Regions from separate parts of the Vibrio sp. 03_296 genome, predicted to be linked through region 1. Evidence: predicted binding sites of a transcription regulator. Region 1 holds the regulator's gene; each other region holds the start of a gene.
What was found. The regulator CRP, encoded in region 1, controls carbon source genes, mostly activating them, when cyclic AMP is high. The targets are predictions, from matches to a motif close to TGTGANNNNNNTCACA.
Positions count from the first base shown of each region.

Region 1 (6,445 bases):
CTGGTGGTATTGCGGTGAGCTGTTTAGGTCATTGTCACCCAGTGATGGTGAACGCACTGACAGAGCAAGCGGGTAAGCTTTGGCATTTGAGCAACGTTATGACCAATGAGCCAGCGTTGCGTTTGGCCAAAAAACTGACCGAAGTGAGCTTTGCTGAACGTGTGTTTTTTGCTAACTCAGGCGCGGAAGCCAATGAAGCAGCCCTGAAACTGGCGCGCCGTTATGCCGCAGACGTTTATGGCCCAGAAAAATCAGAAATCATCGCGTTTAAACAAGGTTTCCACGGACGTACTTTCTTCACCGTGACAGTGGGTGGTCAGGCGGCGTATTCGGATGGTTTTGGTCCGAAACCGGGCGACGTTACTCACCTTCCTTACAACGATATTGAAGCGCTGCAAGCGCACATTTCAGACCGTACCTGTGCGGTCATGATGGAACCGCTACAAGGCGAAGGCGGCATCATTCCACCAACATCGGAGTTCATTCAAGCCGTGCGTGAACTGTGTGACAAACACAATGCGCTGCTGGTATTTGATGAAGTGCAAACGGGTAATGGTCGTACGGGTGAGTTCTATGCTTACCAAGGCCTGGGCGTCACGCCCGATATTCTCAGCACGGCAAAATCGCTTGGTGGTGGTTTCCCTATCGGCGCTATGCTCACCACGGCGAAACTGGCTGAACACCTAAAAGTGGGCACGCATGGTTCAACCTATGGCGGTAACCCATTAGCTTGTGCAGTGGCAGAAGCGGTGGTCACCGAAGTGTCTAAACCTGAAACGTTGCAAGGCGTGAAAGAGCGTGAACAGTGGTTCCGCGAAGGATTAGCTAAACTGAATGAGAAATACCAAATCTTCGCTGAAATCCGTGGTAAGGGATTATTGCTTGGCGCCGCACTGAATGATCAATGGCAAGGCCGTGCTCGTGATGTGCTGGTAGCGGCAGGCAAAGAAGGTTTATTAGTGTTGGTGGCTGGCGCAAACGTGGTGCGTTTTACCCCTTCACTCGTCATTACTAAACAAGAAATTGAAGAAGGTTTCGCGAAGCTAGACAAAGCGATCGCTTCTCTAGTCTAAGCGCTGCTTATGCCGAACATTCACCCATGGAAGCGGGTGGATGTTCGATGCCTTTCCTAGGCTCTAAGGCTTAGAACCTAGGGCCTTCTATACTCTTCCTAATTGAAGCTGCAGGCATGTTGGCTGTATTTGTTACTCCCAATCGCAAAGTCTATCTATGCTGATGGAGATAAAGTCATTTACTGCCTACCTGCAACGTTAATTCGTTTGGGTTTGTGCATCTGGAGGGAATATTGATGCTAGTTGTTCGCCCTATTGCAATGTCGGACTATGAATCTTTGCACACCTGTGCGGTTGAGTCAGGGCATGGATTTACTTCACTACCGGTTAACGAAGAGTTGTTAACTAATCGAATTACCCATTCTGAATACAGTTTTGCCAAGGCCAATGTGACCGAGCCGGGAGACGAAGGCTATCTGATGGTCGGTTTTGACAGTGAAACTGGCGAGGTGGCAGGAACCACGGGTATCGAAGCTTCAATTGGCTGGGATGTACCGTTTTACTCGTATCACATCAGCAAGATTGTTCACTCATCGCCGAAATTAGGCGTCAACAATGTGGTGAAACTGCTGACCTTTGGCAATAACTACACCGGTTGTAGCGAAATTTGTACCCTATTTTTGCGTGAGAAGTTTCGTCAAGGCTTGAACGGTCGTCTGATGTCTAAGTGTCGTTTTCTGATGATGGCAGAGCATCCGCACCGTTTCTCTCAAACCATTTTTGCCGAAATGCGCGGCGTTTCTGACGCGCAAGGTAACTCGCCATTTTGGCAGTGGCTGCAAGAGCACTTTTTCTCAATCGATTTCACCATGGCCGATTACCTCACGGGCATCGGTAAGAAAGGTTTTATTGCCGACTTGATGCCAAAGCTGCCGATCTACATCAACCTGCTTAGCCCAGAGGCGCAAGCGGTGATTGGCCAAGTGCATGACAACACAAGACCTGCGTTGAAGTTGCTGGAAAGAGAGGGGTTTACCAACCGTGGTTACGTCGACATTTTCGATGGTGGCCCAACGGTGGAATGCGATTTACGCAATATTGAATCGGTGCGCCATTCCGTGCGTGCGAAAGTGAGAATCAGTGAGCATTCGAGCTCAAAAGCGTTCTTAATTGCCAATACTTCATTTGAGGATTTTCGTGCGACTGCCGCTAAAGCAGCGTATGACCCTGCAACATCAAGCGTGATTTTATCTCCAGCCGTCGCCGAAGCGTTGAACGTTGAAGATGGTCACTACGTACGCATGTTGCCGCAGTAAACAGAAAGGAAGAGATGATGACACAGTGGATTGCAGGTGAATGGGTCGAAGGTTTAGGTGAAGAGTTTACCTCTCTCTCCCCGTATGACAATCAGGTTGTTTGGCGAGGCAAGGGAGCCACGGCTGAACAAGTAGAGATGGCGGTGAAAGCTGCGCGCCAAGCGTTTGTTGGTTGGAAAAAATTGTCCGTTGCCGAACGAGAAGCAGTGGTGTTGGCGTTTGCTGAGCAAGTGAAAGAGAACAGTGAAGAGATCGCCCAAGTGATCGCCAAAGAAACCGGCAAGCCCCTTTGGGAAACGCGCACTGAAGCGGCGGCAATGGCGGGTAAAATTGCCATTTCGATTCGTGCATACCATGAGCGTACTGGCGAGTCGCAAAAAGAAGCGGCAGGCAATCAGATTGTTTTGCGTCACCGCCCGCTTGGCGTGATGGCGGTTTTTGGGCCGTATAACTTCCCAGGTCACTTACCTAATGGTCACATTGTGCCTGCACTACTGGCAGGGAACACGGTGGTGTTCAAACCTTCCGAGCAAACCCCGTGGACGGGTGAGCTTGCGATGAAGTTATGGCAAGCCGCTGGGTTGCCGCAAGGGGGGATCAACCTCGTACAAGGTGGCAAGGAAACGGGCATTGCATTGGCAGACTCGAAAGGCATCGATGGCTTGCTGTTTACGGGAAGCGCCAACACTGGTCACTTATTGCATCGCCAGTTTGCCGGTCAGCCGGGCAAGATGCTGGCACTTGAAATGGGTGGCAATAACCCTATGGTGATCACCGATCACTATGGCGATCTTGATGCCACCGTCTACACCATTATCCAGTCGGCCTTTATCAGTGCAGGACAGCGCTGTACCTGTGCGCGTCGTCTCTACATCCCATTGGGTGAGAAAGGCGATGCACTGATCACCCGCTTGGTCGAAGCGACCAAGAAGTTGCGCGTTGATCAGCCATTTGCAGAACCCGCTCCTTTCATGGGACCACAGATCTCGGTGGCTGCTGCAAACTTCATTTTGGCGGCGCAAGCCAACCTGCAATCGCTTGGTGGAGAGAGCTTGATTGAAGCCAAAGCGGGGGCGGCGGCATTTGTCACGCCGGGTATTATCGATGTCACCAACATTGCCGATTTGCCCGATGAAGAATATTTTGGCCCATTACTGCAAGTGGTACGTTATCAAACACTAGAGCAAGCGGTTGAGCTCGCCAATGATACCCGCTTTGGCTTATCGGCCGGTTTGGTGTCAACCGATGATGGTGAGTGGCAATACTTCGTTGACCATATTCGTGCTGGCATCGTCAATCGTAACCGTCAGCTAACGGGTGCGAGCGGTGATGCACCGTTTGGTGGCCCTGGTGCGTCGGGCAACTTGCGCCCCAGTGCGTATTACGCCGCGGATTACTGTGCCTATCCAATGGCTTCGATGGAAGGGGAGGAGACATTACTCCCTGCAACGTTAAGCCCAGGCGTCGAACTGTAAAATAATAATAAGGGTGCGTTAGTCGCCCAAGGGCGCAGTGGGATCGAGCCTGAGTCACTGTTGCCCAGTGATAAGTGAGGTTTTTACACCTCGGTCATCGCCGTCACAGGTTGATGGCGATGTCGGTTGTACTCTGGACAGCAACCGCCATCGCCATTTTTCCATTTACGCTATAACCGACAACGTGAATCTACAACAACAAGGAGGCGTTATGACGCCAGCTGTTCTCTTTCAATCGCTATGGAATGACTATATTCAACGTTTGTGTCCTTCCGCTGCAAAAGTTCATCAACTGCTTGAAGAAGACGAGCCATTGATTAACGACCACATCGCTTTGCGCACATTTAATGTTGCTCCGCTGGGTATTGAGACGCTCGCTAAGCCATTTCTAGCCCTTGGCTATGTGGCGTGTGGTGATTACCTGTTTAAGAGCAAAAAGTTGATTGCCAAGCACTTTGAGCATCCCGACCCGACCCAACCTAAAGTGTTTATCAGCGCGCTCAAAGTGGATGAATGCTCGGAGGCGTTGCAAGCCATCGTCGAAAAATTGGTGGCGCAAGTCGACGCTTCTCGCCTAGAGGACTGTGCATTTTTACACGGTGGTCGCTTATGGGAGCTGTCGTTTGCTGATTACCAAACCCTAGCACAAGAAAGTGAATACGCGTCTTGGTTGGCGGCTCATGGCTATGGTGCCAATCACTTTACCGTCAGTGTTAATCAGCTCAAGGCGTTGGACTCGGTTAAAGGCGTGAATGATCACTTACGCAACGCAGGTTTTGTCATTAACGAAGTGGGTGGTGAAGTCAAAGGCTCGCCAGAGGTGTTGCTCGAGCAATCCTCGACCATGGCCGACAAAGTGGCGGTGCACTTTAGCGAGGGCAGTGAAATCGTTCCTGGTGGTTTCTACGAATTCGCCAAGCGTTACCCGATGGACAACGGTGAGCTTTACCCAGGGTTTGTAGAAGCTTCTGCCGATAAGATTTTCGAAAGCACTAATGGTTAACAGAAGCGGTTAACAGAGTCGCTCACGGCTCTCAATTGCCGTCTCTGTGAAACAAAAAAGCCACTCATGTTGCCATGAGTGGCTTTTGAAACTGTTCATCGCTAATGGAAATTAACGAGTACCGTAAACAACGATAGTCTTGCCATGTGCAGAAATCAGGTTTTGCTCTTCGAGCATCTTCAAGATACGACCTACTGTCTCACGAGAACAGCCAACGATTTGACCGATTTCTTGACGAGTGATCTTGATCTGCATGCCATCTGGGTGTGTCATCGCATCTGGTTGTTTAGCAAGATTCAATAGCGTCTGAGCGATACGACCAGTTACGTCTAGGAATGCCAAGTCACCCACTTTTTGGCTGGTCACTTGCAGACGGCTTGCCATCTGAGCAGATAGACGCATCAGGATGTCAGGGTTTACCTGAATTAGCTGACGGAATTTCTTGAATGAGATTTCCGCGACTTCACAAGGAGATTTTGCGCGAACCCAAGCGGTACGCTCTTGGCCTTCTTCAAACAGGCCTAATTCACCAATAAAGTCACCTTGATTTAGGTAAGAAAGGATCATTTCTTTACCTTCTTCATCCTTAATCAGTACCGCAACAGAACCTTTTACGATGTAGTAAAGTGTTTCTGCTTTTTCGCCCGCATGAATTAGCGTGCTTTTTGATGGGTACTTATGAATATGACAGTGTGAAAGAAACCACTCTAGTGTTGGATCGGTTTGAGGTTTACCTAGAACCATAATATCTCACTTCCTCTGCAGGGTACGCTTGCCGCTATCCGTATTTTAGCGAAGCCTTAATCTTGGCTTCCTAGAATAAGAGCTGTTAACTAAGGCTGCAAGCTATCTTGTGTTTCGGTTTGAAATAGTATCCTTTTTCGAAAACGATTTCTTGATTTTAATCGTGCCGAGTATCGGATTTTTTAAGCAAAACTGTGCACATGATCACGGTATGAAAAGTAATCGCTCTCTGTGCTGGGTTTTTATCCAATTTTGCCCGTTTCAATCAATTGTTGCAGGATAGGCTGCACAATTAATTCCATAGCAAAACTCATTTTTCCTCCCGGCACCACAAGGGTGTTGTGGCGTGACATGAACGAGCCATCGATCATCGCCAGTAGGTATGGAAAATCAACGTTTTTGATTCCTCTAAGACGAATCACCACAAAGCTTTCATCAAGGCTTGGGATGCCTTTGGCGTTGAGCGGATTGGAGGTATCGACCGTTGGGACTCGCTGAAAGTTGATGTGAGTACGAGAAAATTGCGGTGTGATGTAATTCAGATAGTCGTCCATTGAGCGCACAATCGAATCCATCACAGCCTCGCGTGAATGACCGCGATCACGGGTGTCACGGACGTATTTTTGAATCCACTCTAAGTTGACGATCGGTACCATGCCTATCAAGAAATCGACGTGTTGCGCGACATTCACTTCGCCATCCACGACGCCACCGTGCAGCCCTTCATAAAACAGCACATCGGTATTTTCGGGTAGCTTTTGCCATGGGGTAAAAGTGCCGGGCATTTGGTTGTAGGGTACCGCTTCGTCAAAAGTGTGCAGATAGCGGCGCACTTCACCAGTGCCAGATTTACCGTATTGGCGGAAAAATTCGCCTAGAGCTGGGAAATCGTTG
Region 1 is NZ_NPKW01000127.1:12,160-18,604, reverse strand. It holds gene CIK04_RS15585 (aspartate aminotransferase family protein) at 1-1,073, shown strand, start outside; gene astA (arginine N-succinyltransferase) at 1,310-2,329, shown strand; gene astD (succinylglutamate-semialdehyde dehydrogenase) at 2,347-3,804, shown strand; gene CIK04_RS15570 (DUF1338 domain-containing protein) at 4,016-4,807, shown strand; gene crp (cAMP-activated global transcriptional regulator CRP) at 4,919-5,551, opposite strand; gene CIK04_RS15560 (phosphoribulokinase) at 5,794-6,445, opposite strand, start outside.

Region 2 (6,445 bases), on a different contig from region 1:
GCTTTAAAGCACAGGTTGAAGCGAAAGAGTCTGGTGATGACGAAGCAATGTTCTACGATGCAGACTACATCACAGCACTAGAGCACGGCCTACCACCGACTGCAGGTCAAGGTATCGGCATCGACCGTCTAGTGATGCTACTGACCAACACGCACACGATTCGTGATGTTATTCTATTCCCAGCGATGCGTCCTCAGGCGTAAGAGCAAATAGATTGAAAAACCACCTTCGGGTGGTTTTTTTTATCGAGCAGAATTCCTTTTACATCACTAAATGCTAACTGCATTCCAAGTATTAGTAATTGAGTCTAGAATTAATTAACTGTCTCATATTTGAAACAGACTTATGAATCATTAGTCTCGATAATGTAACTAACGATCGAAATAGTGAAAGGGTTGTATATGGCTACTCAGTTTAAGATGGATTCTGTACCGGGGTCATTGGTAGTGGTTGGTGGTACTTATGAGCCTTGGTTGTCCGTTTTGGAGCAGGTGGGCTGGAAGTGCCATCAATGTGCGGATTTACGCAAAGTAGACGCGCTGTTAGAAGATATTGGGCCATGCATCGGCATTGTTGACCTTAGCCATGATGAGTTCAGTCTCAATGGCATCGCTAATCTTGTGAGCACGCACAAGCACGTACGCTGGCTCGCCTTTATTCGTGAACAGCAACTCAGCTCTGACACGATTTGCCAGTTTATCGTTAACTTTTGTATCGACTTTTTCACAGCTCCTATCCCTGATGCGCAACTGCTCAGCACGATAGGCCATCAATTGGGTATGTTAAAGCTTGAGAAGAAGGTTTGGCCGACGTTTGGCAATAATCAAGATATGGGACTTATTGGGGAATCGGTTCCTTTGAAGCGCCTACGCGATCAAATTAAACGCATTGGTCCTACCGATGTGAGCATTCTGATCAACGGAGAGAATGGCTCAGGAAAAGAAACGGTCGCTCGAGCCATTCATAAAATCTCATCGCGTGCGATGAAGCCATTCTTTTCTGTCAAATGCCGTGCAATGAGCGAGCAACGTTTTCAAGCGGATGTTTTTGGCATTGGGGCTGACGCAAATGCGGGGCCTTCAATACTAGAGCAGGCTGATGGTGGTACGGTGTTGTTTAATGACATTCTAACGATTTCCAAAACTCAGCAACTGCACCTTCTTCGTTTCTTACAAGAAGGAACGATAGAAACCTGCGATGGCATGAAGAAGGTCAATGTCCGTATTTTGACGGCGAATGCTTCCGATATTGAAAAAGCACTGATCGATGGGGATTTTAGCGAGGAGCTTTACCACTACATCAATGTGCTACGGATTAATGTGCCAAGTCTCAAAGAGCGTGCCAGTGACATCACCTTGTTGGCTCGTTACTACCTGCAAGAATACTCAAAAGAGTATAACGCGCAGGCAAAAGGCTATTCTGAAGAAGCGCTGAGAGCTTTGATGCGCTATTACTGGCCAGGCAACGTACGCGAGCTGATGAATCAGATTAAGCGTGCTGTCCTGATGTCAGATAGCGTGATCATCGATATGCCGCAATTGGATCTTCCTAAACGTGGTGATAGTAAGCGCAGCTTAAAAAATATCCGTGAGAAAAGTGAGCGCGATGCGCTGTTGCTGGTGCTGGAATCTCATTCGGGTCAGGTCTCTAATGCCGCCAAAGAGTTAGGGGTTTCACGTGCGACGATGTATCGACTACTAAACAAACACAATTTGATTTCCGAACAAACGGTGTAGCGGAATATCCTGTTTAAATCACCCAAAGCTTGAGGCCATTCTATCGAATGGCCTTTTTACATTCAGATAATCATCTAATAACCTCATATTGCCAAGGTGAATATGTTATAGCCAATCAATATGAAACTGACATTTAGTAGGATGTTTTGTAATTGCTGCATTGGAGAAAAAGTGATTGATTAGCAACCGTTTTCGCTTACAATTTAATCGTAACTTTCGAGTTATACCACATCAAAACTTTAGGATTAATAAACCATTGAAGGGGGCTAACATGTTGAAATTGAATGCAAATCAACCCGTTTGTGCTCTTCGCGATGCTCATTCATCTGAGATGAGTGTGGTTATCAGCATCGGCGCTGATACCGCTATCGATGGTTAGTTAATCCGCACCCTCATTGTTATTTAACTGAGCTGCGGAAAATGGCAGCTTAGTTTGTGTCTCTCTCTACGAGTTGATCTACCCGAAAGCACGTCATTTTTCTCAGCAATCATTTTTATTTGGAGAAAAATAATGCGTCACTCTATTTATTTGAAATTAGCCACTATTTTGGTTCAAGCCGATTTAAAACGTGAAGAACGTGAATGGGCGAAACGTGTCCGTCGTAGTAGTTATGAAATTCCTTGGAACAACGCCTTCTTACTAAGAGACATTGGTTTAGATGAAGGTGGTCGAGCGAACCCAAACACCACTCCGGATGAAGTCAAAGTCGCGCGTCGAATCCGTCATATTCGCCGTGTGCTTAGTTCGCGAATACCGACGTAATCGAAAGGGCTGTAACCTTGGTGGTTACAGCCCGCAATGTTATGGGCATGGATTGGAGTAGGTGGTACCAATCTGCTGTATTTTATTTAACACCTCATCTTCTAACTTGACATTGAGACTCTCGATATTGACTTTAAGCTGATCGAGAGTCGTTGCACCAATGATATTACTGGCGACAAATGGGCGTTGATTAACAAAAGCCAGCGCCATTTGCGCGGGATCCAAACCGTAATCTCTGGCGAGTGAAACATACGCGTTGGTTGCTTCTAGCCCTTGTGGGGTAAAGTAGCGCTGAAAACGCTCAAAGAGAGTACAGCGAGCGCCTTTTGGGCGAGCGCCATCGAGGTACTTACCGCTTAACGTGCCAAACGCCATCGGAGAGTAGGCAAGCAGTTGAACGCCTTCGTAGTGGCTAATCTCGGACAAGCCAACTTCAAAGCTGCGATTGAGTAAATTGTATGGATTTTGAATCGAAACAATTCTTGGCAAGTCGTGTTTTTCGGCTAAACGCAGTAAAGTCATTACGCCCCAAGGGGTTTCATTAGACACGCCTATATAACGTACCTTTCCCGCTTTAACGAGTTCATTCAGTGCTTCTAGCGTTTCAATGAGCGTCACTTCTTCTTGCGTATCGGGATAAGGGTAGTTGAGTTGACCAAAGCAGTTGGTTTGACGCTGAGGCCAATGCAATTGATAGAGATCGACATACTCGGTCTGCAGGCGCGTCAGGCTATCATCGATCGCTGTGTGAATATGGCGTCGGTTTAAGCTCATGTTGTCGCGAATATAGGGAACATTGCGAGGGCCAGCTATTTTTGTGGCGATGAGGACTTTTTCGCGTTTGCCACTTTTGCTCAGCCAATTGCCGATAAACTGCTCCGTTAACCCCTGGCTTTGTGCTTTTGGTGGCACCGGATACATTTCTGCAGTATCAATAAAATTAATACCTTGAGCGACCGCATAATCGAGTTGTTCGAAAGCGTCTTGTTGAGAGTTTTGTTCACCAAAGGTCATGGTTCCAAGGCAAAGTTTGCTGATCTCAAGCGTGGAATGGGGCAGCTTAGTGTATTGCATGGCACTTCCTTGTTAATTGGATTTATTGTCGGTTACCTATTGTTCAACATCTTATGCCGACTTAACGCCCAGGAGAAGATGCAATATCATAATTGATAATTTCATCAACTTAAGAAAGCTTCTCTCGCTCTATCAGATTGATCATGGACTACACTTAGAGCCTAATGGACAAATTGCGAAATCGGGTTGAGGTAGGCTATGCAGAAACATCAATTGGATCTTTGGCTACACAGTAAACATCATGATCATTATGTGCCGCCTAAAATGTTCGTAATAGGTTGCTCTGATGCCAATGAGTATCTGTTGGCCATAGAATACAAACATCACCTTGAGCCTATTAAACAAGGGGAGGAGCTGATGCATTTCTCGTCTTTGGATTTAGTGAAAGAAGAATTACTGAAATTGGGTGTGGAGAAAGCGTATCTTCGTTTGCATAACGTTTACGAAGAAGTTGGTAGTGACCGATTGGCTTCTTACTATGACATTGAACTGCAACTTACTCCTCATTGAGTAATGAGTTGAAGGCATTTTGCAAAATCTGAGCGGTAAACTGAGTTCGTAAATAAAATCCCCGCGGCAGTGTTTTAATCGGTTTTCCGTTGATGTTATACGCTTCGGTGAGTGCTTTGCTGTTAGCGGCTTTTGGTCTGAGATGAAGAGCCACGCCATGTCGGGCCGAAATTTGATCAAATTGGCCAAATACGATCATCTCCATCAATTCTTCCCAGTCATTTTTGAGTAGTATTTCTTCCTCGTCATTGGGAGACCAAAGCAGTGGTGTACCGACATGACGCTCTGCCAGTGGGATTTCTCGCTCCCCTTCAACCGGAATCCATAACACACGAGAGAGTTTGTTGCGCACATGACTGGTTTCCCACGTTAATCCATGCACACCCGTCAGTGGTGCTACGCAGACAAACGTCGTTTCAAGCGGTTTGCCGCTATAACTGACGGGAATACTTTTTAACTCAATACCAAGATCGGAAAAATCCTGCTGTGGTTTACTGCCAGCAGGCGCGCCTAAGTGCCACTCAAGCAGTTGCCCCACCCAACCTTTGTCGCGTTTGAGATCCAGAGGAACGTCCATATTCGCCTCTTCTGCCAATTCGGCGAAGCTACAACCTGCAATTTGATTCGCTCGTTGGAGCAGTTCTGCTTCTGTTTGTGGAATGGGTTTCATAACCAAGGCCGTAATAATGGGAAAGCGATATGGTAACAAAGAATCGGATCGAAGCGATACGATCAAGGATCATCATTGCTGGTGCTTTGATCTATTAATAAGTTATCCACAGAATAGAGCGCTCTCTAAGGTAAAAAGTAAAATCATGGATCAATAAACAGTATGTGGTAAGTGATATTTTGCTTGATTTTTGGTGATGTTAGTCAATTTAAAAACTTTGTGTGTGGATAAAATAAGCATTGTATGATCTTTGACCGATCTGTTTGTGGTCAAAAGATCATCAAGGTTTAATTTGCTGGTGGAACTGATTTGTGTTTTTAATTTATTGAATATTAAAAGCTATTTTTTATTTTTGGAAAGGGGACGTGTTTGTCATGGATTGATGATGAATCTGTCATTGACGAAAATAAGTTATTCTTCACAAAGTTATTCACAGAAAAGGTGAATAAATGTGGGCTGTGTCTCAAACTTGTGTTGATAACTGTTTTTGTGCTGAAAAGTTATTCAATTGGGTCTGAAACACGATAAATCTTAGCTATATCACATCAGTAAGTTTGCTACTGTTGGGGATATGTGGAAAAATCACTGTAATAAAAAACTTATCTTAGAGGTTAGCCAGTGATAGATGGCGATGGTTACCGGCTAAATGTTGGTATAGTGATTTGTAATAACCATGGTCAGGTCTTCTGGGCTAAGCGATACGGGCAACACTCTTGGCAATTTCCTCAAGGGGGGATTGATGATGGTGAGACTCCGGAACAAGCAATGTTTCGAGAGTTGTATGAAGAAGTCGGTCTAACGCACAAAGACGTTAAGATCATTGCGAGCAGTCGTCATTGGTTAAGATATAAACTACCAAAGAGACTGGTTCGTTGGGACTCTAAGCCTGTTTGTATCGGCCAAAAGCAGAAATGGTTCCTTTTGCGTCTTGAGTGCGATGAATCCAAGATCAATATGCAAAAAGGTAGCTCTCCTGAATTTGATGGTTGGCGTTGGGTTAGCTATTGGTATCCTGTACGTCAGGTGGTTTCATTTAAGCGAGACGTTTATCGCCGAGCGATGAAGGAATTTGCATCGTTAGCCATGCCTTTTCGCGAACGTAAATTGAAAGGTAAAAAAGTTAAACGAAGAGGATAACCATGCTGAGTCAACTCAGGGATATAGTTGAAAAAGTTTCTCGTGTCGAGGATGTTCACCAAGCATTGAATACATTGGTACGAGAAACTTGTACAGCATTGAGCACAGAGTGTTGCACGATTTATCTGGCGAATGAAGAAAGGCAACGGCTAGAGTTAATGGCAACGCAAGGCCTGACTTTTCATGGCGACAGTATTCACATCCAGTTTGAAGAGGGCTTGGTTGGCTTAGTGAAACGCAGCGCTGAGCCTCTTAACTTAGCCGAAGCCTCGAAGCATCCCGCATTCAAATATTTTCCTCAGTTAGGCGAAGAAACGTATCACTCGTTTTTAGGCGCGCCGATCATCCATCGTAAAAAAGTATTGGGCGTACTGGTTATCCAGCAGAAAACACCACGACTTTTCAGTGAGATGGAAGAATCCTTCCTAGTCACTTTATCCGCTCAGTTAGCCGTTATCATTGCGCATGCACAAAGTCTTGGCCATTGGTCATTGGCATCTAAACCTGCTGCAGTGCAGGGTATTGCCGCTTCAAGTGGGGTCGCAATTGGTGAGT
Region 2 is NZ_NPKW01000014.1:81,382-87,826, forward strand. It holds gene lysS (lysine--tRNA ligase) at 1-203, shown strand, start outside; gene vpsR (cyclic-di-GMP-binding transcriptional regulator VpsR) at 402-1,736, shown strand; gene CIK04_RS01290 (hypothetical protein) at 2,248-2,499, shown strand; gene CIK04_RS01295 (NADP(H)-dependent aldo-keto reductase) at 2,539-3,573, opposite strand; gene CIK04_RS01300 (hypothetical protein) at 3,772-4,083, shown strand; gene mutH (DNA mismatch repair endonuclease MutH) at 4,070-4,753, opposite strand; gene rppH (RNA pyrophosphohydrolase) at 5,372-5,890, shown strand; gene ptsP (phosphoenolpyruvate--protein phosphotransferase) at 5,893-6,445, shown strand, end outside.
Region 2: a site for CRP is predicted at 5,204-5,219, ahead of rppH (RNA pyrophosphohydrolase). Genes of this name have one in related genera too.

Region 3 (6,445 bases), on a different contig from region 1:
TTGGCGTACCCTTCACGATACGCCGTTTCCACAATGGTTTTCTCAATGTTACAGATGGTGATTGGGTCTTGGTTGATGCCCAATACACAAGCACTTTCACATGGCGCAGGGCAAACTCGTCCGGTGAACTCTGGGAAGTTGTTGGTTGAACTTAGAATGTTCCACGCTTCTTCCCAACTATCGCGATAAACCGCATCGTTGAATTCAGGAATGATGTTGCCAATTGGGCAGCCGTTGTGACAAAACGGCACGCCACAGTCCATACAGCGAGACGCTTGGGTATTGATTTTCTTACCAAACTCCGCGTTGAGTACGAACTCTTTGTTGTTTTTGATTCGCTCTGCTGGTGCGAGCTTCTTTGGAAGCTCGCGTCCAAACTCTAAAAATCCAGTCGGCTTACCCATTACACTGCCTCCGCTTCACGTTGCTCTGCTTCTGCTTTGCGTTTTTGTAGTACCGCTTTGTAATCACGTGGCATCACTTTCACCAAGGATTTCAAGCTGGTTTCAAAATTGGCAAGGAAAGCTTGAGCCACTTCACTTCCTGTGAACTGAACATGTTTGTTCAACATATCCAGCAGTAGATCTTTGTCTTCTTGTTCGATTGGATCGAGGTCCACCAGTTCAGGATTCAGTTTCGACTTGAAGTCACCTGATTTGTCCCAAACGTAGGCCACGCCGCCACTCATACCCGCGGCGAAGTTGCGACCTGTTGAACCGAGGATAATCGCCACACCACCGGTCATGTATTCACAACCGTGGTCACCCACGCCCTCAACGACGACTTTGGCTCCGGAGTTACGAACACAGAAGCGCTCACCCGCTAGGCCGCGAATGTAAGATTCGCCGGATGTTGCACCGTAGAAACAAACGTTACCCACGACGATGTTGTCTTCTGGCACCAGTGTTGAGTTGCTGTCTGGGTAGAGCACCAGCGTACCGCCAGAGAGGCCTTTGCCCCAGTAGTCGTTCGCATCGCCTTCCACTTCAAATTTCACGCCTTTCGCAAGGAAAGCGCCAAAGGATTGGCCAGCTGAACCTTTGAACTTGACGTTCATTGGTTGTGGTAAACCTTGGTCTTTGTACACTTTCGAAATTTCGTTCGACAGCATGGTACCTACAGAGCGATCGGTGTTGATGATTGGGAATTCCGCGGTTACCGCTAAACCGTCTTCCAGTGCTGGTGTCGCCACTTGAATCAATTGACGATCAAGTACCGCTTCTAGCTGGTGGTTTTGTTTGGTTTGACAGTAAATGCCATCTTGCTCGCGAGGCTGCTCTAGGAAGAGAACAGGAGAAAGATCCAAATTCTTGTATTTCCAATGAGAAACGTTGTCGCGCACTTTGAGTTTTTGCGCCTGACCCACCATCTCATCCACAGTACGGAAGCCAAGCTCGGCCATGATTTCACGCACACCTTGCGCCATGTAGAGGAAGAAGGTCACCACGTCTTCTACGCGGCCATCAAAGCGCTCACGTAGCGTTTTGTTTTGAGTTGCGATACCAACAGGGCAAGTGTTTTTATGACACTTACGCATCATGATACAGCCTTCAACGACGAGAGCAGCTGTCGCGACACCCCATTCCTCAGCACCTAATAGCGTTGCGATTGCGATGTCACGAGGGGTCTTCATCTGGCCATCGGCTTGCACTACGATACGGTTACGTAAGCCGTTTTTCAGCAGCGTCTGGTGCGTTTCTGCAAGACCGAGTTCCCAAGGTAGACCTGTGTGACGAATCGACGAAATCGGTGATGCACCGGTACCGCCATCGTGACCGGCAATCAGAACCACGTCCGCTTTCGCTTTTGCCACGCCAGAAGCAATTGTCCCTACGCCAGCTTCCGAAACCAGCTTAACGTTGACACGGCCTTTACGGTTGGCGTTTTTCAAGTCGTAGATCAACTGAGCCAAATCTTCGATTGAGTAGATATCATGGTGTGGCGGTGGTGAAATCAAACCAACCCCAGGAGTGGAGTGACGTGTTGCACCAATCCAATCGTCGACTTTGTCGCCCGGTAGTTGACCACCTTCGCCCGGTTTTGCCCCTTGTGCCATCTTGATCTGAATTTCGTCAGAGTTAGTGAGGTAGTAAGAAGTAACACCAAAACGGCCTGAAGCAACCTGTTTGATCGCAGAGCGCTCTGAGTCGCCATTTTCATTTGGTGAGAAGCGAATGGGATCTTCACCACCTTCACCGGAGTTCGATTTCGCGCCGAGGCGGTTCATCGCGACCGCTAGAGTCGAGTGTGCCTCGTAAGAGATAGAGCCAAACGACATTGCGCCGGTGGCGAAACGTTTGACGATGCTCTCTACGGGTTCTACTTCATCGATTGGGATTGAACCTGCAGGATTTTTCACGAAATCAAGTTGGCTACGTAGGGTAACGGCTTTGTCACCTTGGCGATCCACTTCTGCCGCGTATTTCTTGAACTCTGCGTAGTCTTTGTTGCGAGTAGAGTGTTGCAGCAGGTGAATGGTTTCAGGGTTAAACAGGTGTTTTTCACCACGTTGTTTCCACTGATAAACGCCGCCCACATCGAGCATTTGAATTGGGATTTCACGAGTTGGGTAGCCTACGCGATGACGCACTAAGACTTCTTTGGCGATGTCGTCTAAGGTCAAACCTTGAATACGCGTAACGGTACCGGTGAAGTATTTGTCGACCACCGCTTTGCTGATACCAAGGGCTTCAAAAATTTGCGCACCGTGGTAGGACTGCAGCGTCGAAATACCCATTTTCGAGAAGATCTTTAATAGGCCGCCGTTGACCCCTTTACGATAGTTGTTGAAGTACTCTTCAACCGACACGTTGGCATCCAGCTTTTTACGACGTTGTAGATCAACGATCGTTTCAGTGACCAGATAAGGGTTCACCGCATTTGCACCATAGCCCACGAGCGTGGCGAAATGGTGTGTTTCGCGCGCATCACCCGTTTCCACCACGATGCCACATTTGGCGCGTAGCCCTTTACGAATCAGGTGATGGTGAACCGCACCCACTGCTAACATCGCGGGAATCGCTGCGTGGTTAGAGTTTACGGCACGGTCAGTCAATAGAATGATGGAGTAACCGTCGATCACGGCATCTTCCGCGTACTGACAAATACGTTTGAGTGCGCGTTCCAGTTTGCCAGCGTCTTCGTTGGCTTGGAAGACGATGTCTAACGTTTTTGCTTGTAAGTGTTCGTTGTCGATAGCACGCAGTTTTTCGAGCTCAGCGTTCGAGATCACTGGAGACTCAAGTTCTACTTTACGGCAATGAACCGGTGATTCTGCCAGCAAGTTCTGATCTTTACCGATGTAGGTATTGAGTGACATCACCATGCGTTCGCGGATCGGGTCGATCGGCGGGTTAGTCACCTGAGCAAACAACTGCTTAAAGTAGTTAGCTAAATGCTGAGATTGATGCGATAGGATCGCAACTGGCCAGTCAGCACCCATCGAACCAAGGGGTTCATAGCCGGTTTGTGCCAGCGGAAGAATGATCTCATTCACTTCTTCTGCGCTGATGCCAAACGCTTGCTGGCGATGCAGTAGACGCTCTGGTGACGGTTGGCTGTGGACGTTATCGGCATCTGGCAGTGATTTGAGGCTTAGTAGATTATCCGTTACCCACTGTTCATACGGCTGAGCGTTGGCAATCGAATCTTTCACTTCTTCATCGGAAATGATGCGGCCTTGCTCGAGATCGGCAACGAAGATACGCCCTGGCTGCAAACGGCCACGGTATTCCACGTTTTCTGGCGGGATTTCCACAACACCAGATTCAGACGCCATGATCAGCATGTTGTCTTTGGTTACGGTATAGCGTGAAGGGCGCAGACCGTTACGGTCTAATGTTGCACCGACTTGCACACCATCGGTAAAGCAAACAGACGCAGGGCCATCCCACGGTTCCATGATGTTGGCATGGTATTGATAGAAGGCACGGCGTTTTGGATCCATGGTTTTGTTTTCTTGCCACGCTTCAGGAATCATCATCATTAGCGCGTGCGGTAGGCTGCGGCCTGAAAGCACCAGCAGTTCCAACACCATGTCAAAGTTGGCAGAGTCAGAAGCACCTTCCTGACAGATCGGCAATAGCATGTCGATCTCAGCTTGCGTGAAGAGCTTAGAGTCTAAGATCGCTTCGCGTGCTTTCATCCAGTTAAGGTTGCCGCGAACCGTGTTGATTTCACCGTTGTGCGCAATGTAACGGAAAGGTTGAGCCAAGCGCCATTTCGGGAAAGTATTGGTAGAGAAACGAGAGTGCACAAGAGCCAGTGCGGTGACCATGGTCGGGTTTTGTAGGTCTTGGAAATACTGAGGTACTTGCTCAGTGGTTAGCTGACCTTTATAGACCAAGGTTTTGTATGACATCGAGTTGATGTAGAAGTCATCCCCGATATTCGAAACGCTCTCAAGGCAAACGCGTACGGTGTAGTTACGCAGCACATACAGTTTGCGCTCAAGTTCTTCAGGTGAGGTACCTGGGCCGCCAGAAATAAACACATGCTCAAATTGAGGCTCTGTGCTCAGCGGATCGGCGCCAATCATCGAATTGTCGGTTGGGAGGACACGATAGCCAATGATGTCCAAATCAAGGCGTTTGGCATTGCGTTCTAGGATGTCACGGCATTGTTCGCGTTTGTATTCGTCTTTCGGGAACAAAACGACACCAACACCATATTTTTCAAAAGAAGGCAGCTTGATACCAAGCTTGACCGCTTCTTCTAACAAAAATTCGTGAGGCTTTTGCAGCAAAATACCCGCACCGTCGCCACTGCATGGATCGCAACCTTGACCACCACGGTGTTCCATGCGAGCTAGCATATCTAAAGCTTGTGTCACAACCTGATGGGATTTGCGGTTTTTGAGATGAGCGACAAAACCGATACCACAGGCATCATGCTCTAGCTCAGGAGTATAAAGCCCTTGCGAACTTTGCTCTCTATCTACCATAGATACTTCCTTCCAGTTCTAGAAGGCGCAGCAACACCAATACGATAAGATCGCATTCTCGGGTTGAGCCCCTTGTCCTTTATAGTTTTGAATCGCAATCAACCAGAGGGGGTTGATTTTGAGTCCTTTCCGTATCCCACAGGAAAAATTTTGTGGGAAAAACAATCCTTGGTGATAAGCCTGTTTTATTGGTCACTTTTTAGTGATTTATATAGGTTGGAGTGGCTTATCGCAGACATATTCCGCATTTGATTTTGTAATAAAGCTCACAAAAATGACGGTTATGTGTAAGTATCCTACAATTTTGTGACTAAGGAATGCAACGAAAAGTAACCAGAGCTAGGCAAAATTCTTGTTTAAAAATGCACTTTACGTTTAACAAATATGCAACATTGGCCCGTTTTTCTTTTATTTATGCATGTTTATTGATTTTTGCCATGAAAAGCTTCGTTTGAATTCACTACAATTTTGTGTTTTTTCTTGCAGGTATGTAATTAATTTACAGAAATCGTAGTGAGATTGATTGCGGTTTTCAATTGGTGGTTTTCAATGCAATTACATGAGCTAGTGAATACGATTGGTCAGGATCTTCAGCGTCGATATGGAGAAAAAGTGCATAAATTGACGCTTCATGGGGGCTTTAGCTGCCCAAATCGTGATGGCACGATTGGCCGTGGTGGCTGTACTTTCTGCAATGTGGCATCGTTCGCTGATGAGCAAGCTCAAGTCAAAAGTATTCGAGAGCAATTGAGCGAGCGAGCGGGAGAAGTGCATCGCGCGAAAAAGTACTTAGCCTATTTTCAAGCCTACACCAGTACCTATGCTGAAGTGCAGGTGCTGAAAAACATGTATGAAGAAGCGTTGAAAGCCGCGGATATTGTCGGTCTTTGCGTAGGGACTCGCCCAGATTGTGTGCCTGATTCGGTGTTAGAGCTGCTCTCGGATTACGTACAGCAAGGTTATGAAATTTGGTTGGAGTTGGGGCTGCAAACGGCCAGCAATGACACCTTAAAGCGGATCAATCGTGGACACGATTTTGAATGCTACGCAGAGATCACTCAGCGAGCTCGAGCCTTGGGCATCAAAGTATGTACGCATTTGATCGTTGGGTTACCAAAAGAGTCTCCAGACGATAACTTTGCCACCTTAGAAAAAGTGATTGAGGTCGGTACGGATGGTATAAAACTACATGGTTTGCATATTGTCGAAGGCAGCACCATGGCCAAAGCTTGGCGTGCGGGTAAGTTGGAAGCACCAGAATTAGAGCAATATGTCGAGATTGCCTGCGAAATGATTCGCCGAACACCGCCAGAGGTGATTTTCCACCGAGTCTCTTCAGCCGCTCGTCGTCCGACATTGCTATCGCCTTTATGGTGTGAAAATCGCTGGTTAGCCATGACTGAAATTGGTAAATACCTTGCTCAGCATGGCGGACAGGGCAGTGCGCTTGGCCATTCTTTTGTCTATACTAAACCGCAATTAAAAAGCGGAATTCACCCTCAA
Region 3 is NZ_NPKW01000014.1:32,663-39,107, forward strand. It holds gene CIK04_RS01085 (glutamate synthase subunit beta) at 1-404, opposite strand, end outside; gene gltB (glutamate synthase large subunit) at 404-4,942, opposite strand; gene CIK04_RS01095 (TIGR01212 family radical SAM protein) at 5,492-6,445, shown strand, end outside.
Region 3: a site for CRP is predicted at 5,198-5,213, ahead of gltB (glutamate synthase large subunit). Genes of this name have one in related genera too.